One region of the Shewanella sediminis HAW-EB3 genome, then DNA from elsewhere that is predicted to be linked to it. Evidence: predicted binding sites of a transcription regulator. Region 1 holds the regulator's gene; the other holds the start of a gene.

What was found. The regulator ArgR, encoded in region 1, controls arginine synthesis, uptake and breakdown. The targets are predictions, from matches to a motif close to ANTGAATANNTATTCANT.
Region 2: a site for ArgR is predicted at 1,610-1,627, ahead of SSED_RS04175 (aspartate aminotransferase family protein). Genes of this name have one in related genera too.

What each region holds. Positions count from the first base shown of each region.
Region 1 is NC_009831.1:1,132,982-1,136,413, forward strand. Features, by position in the region: gene ggt (gamma-glutamyltransferase) at 1-169, shown strand, start outside; gene SSED_RS04880 (Dyp-type peroxidase) at 298-1,236, shown strand; gene SSED_RS04885 (cupin domain-containing protein) at 1,325-1,801, opposite strand; gene argR (transcriptional regulator ArgR) at 2,027-2,497, opposite strand; gene mdh (malate dehydrogenase) at 2,866-3,432, shown strand, end outside.
Region 2 is NC_009831.1:957,494-960,925, forward strand. Features, by position in the region: gene SSED_RS04165 (S9 family peptidase) at 1-46, shown strand, start outside; gene SSED_RS04170 (HDOD domain-containing protein) at 239-1,381, shown strand; gene SSED_RS04175 (aspartate aminotransferase family protein) at 1,856-3,073, shown strand; gene astA (arginine N-succinyltransferase) at 3,209-3,432, shown strand, end outside.

The sequences.
Region 1 (3,432 bases):
GTCAGGCTTTGATATGAAGGTACGCAGAGAACTGCAGAAGAAAGGGCATGTTATTCGCGATAGTCTTGGTGCCTTTGGTGGATATCAAGCCATTTCGATAAATACTGAAACAGGTGTTTATAGAGGGGCATCAGAGAGTCGGAAAGATGGCCAAGCGGCAGGATATTAGTTTTTAATGTTTCATATTGATTTAACTGGTTCAAATAAAATGTTAATTGTGCGTCAGTTAATACCATTATTATCTAAAGTTATGGATAATGATGCCGAATATGAATTAGTGAAAAGGTAATCAAAGAGATGGATAATCAGGCTATGCCACGTGAACAGTTGGGAGTGTGTGCAGAAGGTAACTTGCACAGTGTGTATTTGATGTTCAATGCCAATGAAGGGGGAGAATCTCAATTACGGCCTTGTATCGCTAATGTGGCTCAATATATCTACGAGCTTACCGATCAATATGCCGATAGTGCCTTTAATGGTTTTGTGGCCATTGGCGCGAATTATTGGGATAGCCTATATCCATCGGCTCGCCCTACAGCATTAAAGCCTTTTCCTGCCATGAACGCAGATACTCGTGATGCCCCAGCTTTGGAGTATGACCTTTTCGTTCAAATTCGTTGTGACCGATTCGATATACTTCACCTGGTTGCTAATGAAGTTTGCCAAATGTTTGAAGGCCTGGTTGAACTTATCGAAGAAGAGCGTGGCTTCCGGTTTATGGATAACCGAGACCTGACAGGTTTTGTCGATGGAACGGAGAATCCCAAAGGTCGTAACCGTCAAGAGGTGGCACTCGTCGGAATTGAAGATGAGGCGTTTAAGGGCGGCAGTTATGTCCATGTGCAGAAGTTCGCTCATAACTTGAGTAAGTGGAACCGATTGCCGCAGAAAAAGCAGGAAGATATTGTCGGCAGAACCAAATTAGATAATATTGAGTATGCCTCAGAGGACAAGCCATTAACCAGTCATATTAAGCGTGTTAATTTAAAAGACGCCGATGGTAAGTCAATGGAGATATTAAGGCAGAGCATGCCTTACGGAACGGTAAAAGAGCAAGGTCTGATGTTTATCTCTACTTGCCGTAACTCAGTAAACTTTGAACATATGCTTAAGAGTATGGTTCACGGCGACGGCCACGGAAATCATGATCATCTGCTGCACTTTACTCAGGCTCTGACCGGCTCCTCTTTCTTCGCTCCTTCGCTCGACTTTCTGGAAAATCAGGCTGGCGAATAAGATTTGACTGATTGAAACAGACACAAAAAACGCACTATTTTTAGTGCGTTTTTTTATTCCTAAAAGAAGGTATCTAGCTGAGTTATCATTATTTATCGGTATCGGTATCGGTATCGGGATCCCAGTAATTCGTCGGCCGTTTGGCGTATATTTCATCGACGGCCCTGACTAACACCTTATTATTCTCCGGATAGACAACGACATCGTGCTTATCTCTATTGCCGATGACGAGGAAGGTAAACTCTTCATTCGAGTCGTTTCTTAGGGTATGTGCAATGGCGGTATCGGCATTAAAACAGACATAATCTCCCTGTTTAAAAGGGTGGGGCTCACCGTTAATAAGCAAGGTGGCTTCGCCCTGTAGGGCATATAAGTGTTCCTCCTCTTTGGTATGGTAATGTGCAACTGTCGATATCTTTCCCGGGGCGAGGCGCTCCATGGTGACGCCGATTTTTTCGCAACCTACGGCATCGCCTATGTGTTTTTGTTGGCTGGTATATTTAGCTGAATGTTGCCAGGATTCCCAGCAAATATCATCGACTTTAATTATTTTGGTTGTTGTCATAAAGTATCCTTAGCCCTAGATATAGCTTTCGAATCTCTAATTTCTCATGAATGTTATGGCAATTCAATATATTGGATACAATCAAATTTTCTGGCAGGGAAGGGGAAAACAAAAAGAGACGCGAAGCGCCTCTTTGAATGTGAATAGATTTGAATCTTGCTGAGTGTTCAGAACATTCCGATAGCAGCTTGTGAACAGGCGCCACTAACCACAAGCCTGTAAGAGTTAGTCATTAAAATTAAACAGTGACTTCACCGTATCTAAGGTTTTATCTATCTCATGAATATTTGATGGCGTGATGAAAATCGTATCATCGCCGGCAATTGTACCAAGAATACCTTCAGGCTTTCCTATCGAGTCGAGAAGGCGTGCGATAAGCTGCGCCGCCCCAGGACTGGTTCTTACCACTATCATGGATTGGTTGTGATCGACATCCAATACTAAATTCTTTAGTGGGCTACCTGCTGTCGGTACTCCCAGCTCCGCCGGAAGGCAATAAACCATCTCTTGTTTCGCATTACGAGTGCGCACAGCCCCAAACTTGCTTAGCATCCTTGAGACTTTGGATTGATTAATATTTCCGTACCCTTCAGCCTGAAGGGCGAGGACAATTTCACTCTGAGAGCCAAATCGCTCCTCTTTCAAAATTGCCTTAAAGGTCTTAACTAGGTCGTCTTGACTTCTATTTGCTTGCATAATTTTATTGTTCTTTATTCAAAAATCATTGCCATGTTGAATATAACTGGTGTTTTTGTCAACAAATATCCGAGTTTTATGAATAAAAATGCAACTTAAGGTGTGTGGCGAGGTGTATAAGTAAATAAATAGTAACCGGAACAAGGAGGAGGGGGCATGGCAAGGTTTTTTTAGTACTCGAGGTAGAGTGTGTGTTTGCTCTTATGTTGCTTTATTGCGCTTATTTCGGTTGTTTATTGATGTAGAACAAAAATTTATTCTAACCAAGACTAAGGGATAATTGAATTTTAAGCGTGATTACAGTAATGTGGCGGCATTGAGAGATATAGATCTATATCACAAATATCCAAGAAATGACGGAGATAACTATGAAAGTTGCTGTACTTGGTGCCGCTGGCGGTATTGGCCAGGCTCTTGCCCTACTATTAAAAACTCAATTACCTGCAGGTTCAAAATTGTCACTTTATGATATTGCTCCTGTAACACCTGGTGTTGCGGTTGATCTTAGTCATATCCCGACAGCCGTAGAAGTTAAAGGTTTTGCCGGTGAAGATCCAACACCTGCGCTTGAAGGTGCGGACGTTGTATTGATCTCTGCCGGTGTGGCTCGTAAGCCTGGCATGGATCGCTCGGATCTATTCAATATCAATGCCGGCATTGTTAGAAATCTGGTCGAGAAGTGTGCCGCTGCTTGTCCTAAAGCACTTATCGGTATTATCACTAACCCGGTTAACACTACAGTCGCCATCGCCGCAGAAGTACTAAAAGCTGCTGGTGTATACGATAAGAATCGTCTTTTCGGTGTAACGACACTCGATGTGATCCGTTCTGAAACCTTTATTGCCGAAGCAAAAGGTCTGAATGTTGATGATGTTAAGATCAATGTTATCGGTGGCCACAGTGGTGTGACTATCCTTCCGCTTCTTTCTCAAGTT
Region 2 (3,432 bases), 180 kb from region 1:
TGAATACCGTCGAATCTATAAACTATTTGAGCAAGAGCTGAAATAAGTAACGGTTGGAATAATAAAAGGTCTCTGTTTAGAGACCTTTTTTATGGAGCTTGTTGGATAACATGATAGTTTTTGCTTCGATTCGCTATAGAATTTTGAGTCGTTTAGTTGAAACTCCATCATAATCAGTGGATTCAGGGTAAATTATGCTAAATTATAGTGATAGATAACGATTGGAGATATGTAGACAGTGGCGATATCGGTAGCGGGGGGGGTTAGACCCGGGAAAGTCATAGAGATTGAGCATAGGCTATACCAACAACTCATTGTTGGTAAACAAAAGTCTGGATCTATGTATGATGAGCTCGATGCCGAACTTGAGGCTGACGCGAGTAAGCTTGCTATCGAGCGGGAAGCCATTCTGGAAAGATTAGCGAAGCAGATCCAGGCTAAACAGGTATTTGAAGAGGTTTCCACTCAACTGATAAACACAGTTAATAATGCCATAGGCCATCAGTTAGCTTCGCCCGATTCGATACTAACCTACTCGGGGATTAACGAAAATCAACTGCTTATTTTAGAGCTTTTGCAACGTAAAAATTTGGATCTTAATCGTCTTAGCCCACTTATAACCGAACAGGCTTGGCTTGCAAGAGATCTGCTTAATATTGTCAACAGCCCCTCTTTCAGACACCGTAGGCCACAACGCTCCGATGTTAAAGTTACCGATATTAAGCTGGTGCTTAACTTCATCGGTGTTGAAAATCTCAAATTACTGGTCCCCTATTTCTGTCTTCGAAATTGGCTACCCTCAGGCCATGCGAATCTGTTGTGGACCACCAGAAAATTATGGCGTTATTCTGTTGTGAGTGCGATAGCAGCCCAAGCATTAGCAAAGCTGCATGATATGGATGGTTCATTTGTTTATACCTGTACGTTGCTTAGTCAGATGGGCGCTTCCGTCGTACTAAAAAACAGCGCTAAGTTGTTCGAGGAGATCTGGGGGGAGTGGCTTCGTGAAGCCAGTGACAGTCGGGATAAAGAGCTTTATGATGCTGTTGTGGCAACAGAATTTCCAGCCCAAAAAGTATATCAATTAGTACTGCAGCATGGGAGTGCGCTCAATTGGCAACTGCTCTATCAATTGAATTTCGAAGACAGTGCAATGGCCACAGTTTTAGCCGAACTTGATAATAACCTGAGCTATAAAGAGTTATCTGATGGGGCGGCGATGGTGGCCCGAGCGAACTGTTTTGCCAAAATAGTCTTGCTGGAGGAGATGCGACAAATTACCCCTCAAGAGAAACGTATAATGTTCGATTATTATGAGCTCTCTGAACAGGAAATCATTCGTTTAAAAGGCCAAAATTACCGTAAGTTAGATATCATTTAAGGTCTCCCCAACTTTGTTGCTTCCTTATCTTCATTTCTTAATTTTATAAAAAGCCCTCTTCATTTTTGTGAGTGGCTTTCGGCTTGGTATTGATGTTTATGTCAGGTTTATACCAATTGGTATTACTCTATTAAAAAGTAGTTAATCTCACCCTCATCAGCTGTTCTGTTCGGTTATCTATGCATATACCGTGCATACTTAGCCGTATTTGTCTCGAATAACTTTTTTTATGACTAATTATGCTTAAAACCCCCGCCATAAGCGCTTGTATAATTCTTAAACTCAACTCTTTATGCATTAAATGTGCACCGATGCTCGTACTTGAGTGTAAGAAACTGGTATTTTGATCACATTTTCGTTATTAATGTCACTTAAGCAATCTAAATAATCACCGCCATCAAGACTTTTGATAATGATAAAAGGCGGGAAGTAGTGGCTTTCAGAGCCATTAACAATAATAAAGGATGAGAAGGTATGAGCGTAAACAACACCCTGACAAGAGCCCAATTTGATGAAGTGATGGTGCCTAACTATGCGCCTTCGGCTGTAATTCCTGTTCGTGGAGAAGGTAGCCGAGTTTGGGATCAAGAGGGTAATGAGTTTATCGATTTTGCCGGTGGTATAGCAGTGAACTGTTTAGGACACTGTCATCCGGCACTGGTTGGTGCATTGAAAGAGCAGGGTGAGAAACTATGGCACCTTTCGAATGTGATGACTAATGAACCCGCTCTTGAACTTGCAACAAAACTGGTTAACGCTACGTTTGCAGACCGAGTGTACTTTGCTAACTCAGGTGCAGAGGCTAACGAAGCGGCACTTAAACTGGTTCGTCGTTATGCTATGGATAAGTTTGGCGTTGAGAAAGATCAAATCATCGCTTTCGATAAGGCGTTCCATGGTCGTACTTTCTTCACAGTTAGTGTCGGTGGCCAAGCGGCATACTCAGATGGCTTCGGTCCTAAGCCACAAAGCATTACTCACGTACCATTCAATGATATTGCCGCGCTCGAAGCCGTGATCTCAGATAAGACTTGCGCCATTATGATGGAGCCGCTTCAAGGTGAAGGCGGTATCATCGATGCTGACCCTGAGTTCCTCAAAGCAGTTCGTGCTTTGTGTGATAAGCACAATGCCCTGCTTGTATTCGATGAAGTTCAAACCGGTGTTGGTCGTTTGGGTGAGTTATATGCCTACATGCGCTCAGATGTTGTCCCTGACGTACTGACTACGGCTAAGGCACTTGGCGGTGGATTCCCGATAGCGGCTATGTTAACCACTAAAGAGATTGCCGGTCATCTTAAGATTGGTACTCATGGTTCGACCTATGGTGGTAATCCATTGGCGTGTGCCGTCGCTAATGCCGTACTCGATGTGGTTAATACTCCAGAGGTATTGGAAGGTGTTAAAGTACGTGAGCAGTTACTGCGTGATGGTCTAAATAAGATAAACGATAAGTATGGTGTTTTCTCTGAAGTGCGTGGTCAGGGACTACTGCTTGGTGCTGTGCTCAATGATAAATACCAGGGGCGTGCTAAAGAGTTCTTGGTCGCTGGTACTGCCGAAGGCCTAATGAGCCTAATCGCAGGGGCAAATGTCATTCGTTTCACTCCTTCACTGGTTATTCCTGAAGCCGACATCGCCGAAGGTTTAGCACGTTTTGAACGTGCTGTTGCTAAAGTCGTAGCGGCCTAAATGACTTAAAGAGTGCTGATTAATATCACGCACTCTTTTTTTGTCATTGGGAATACTTGAACCTTAACGATGATCTGCTTGTCTTAGAATGGATAGGGATCGTTGAGCGACAAGTGAAAGTGAGGAGATCCTGAGATGTTAATTATACGTCCAATCCGATCTAGCGACTTTGAAGCGCTTTATCAAATAGCAGAAGAATCCGGGCACGGATTTACATCATTGCCGGTCAATGAAGATCTACTAAGAAAAAAAATTGCCCGCGTAGAAGCTTCATTTCAAAAGCAGGTCGATAAGCCATTCGATGAAGGTTATCTTATGGTGCTTGAAGATACAGATACCGGCGAAGTCGTTGGTACATG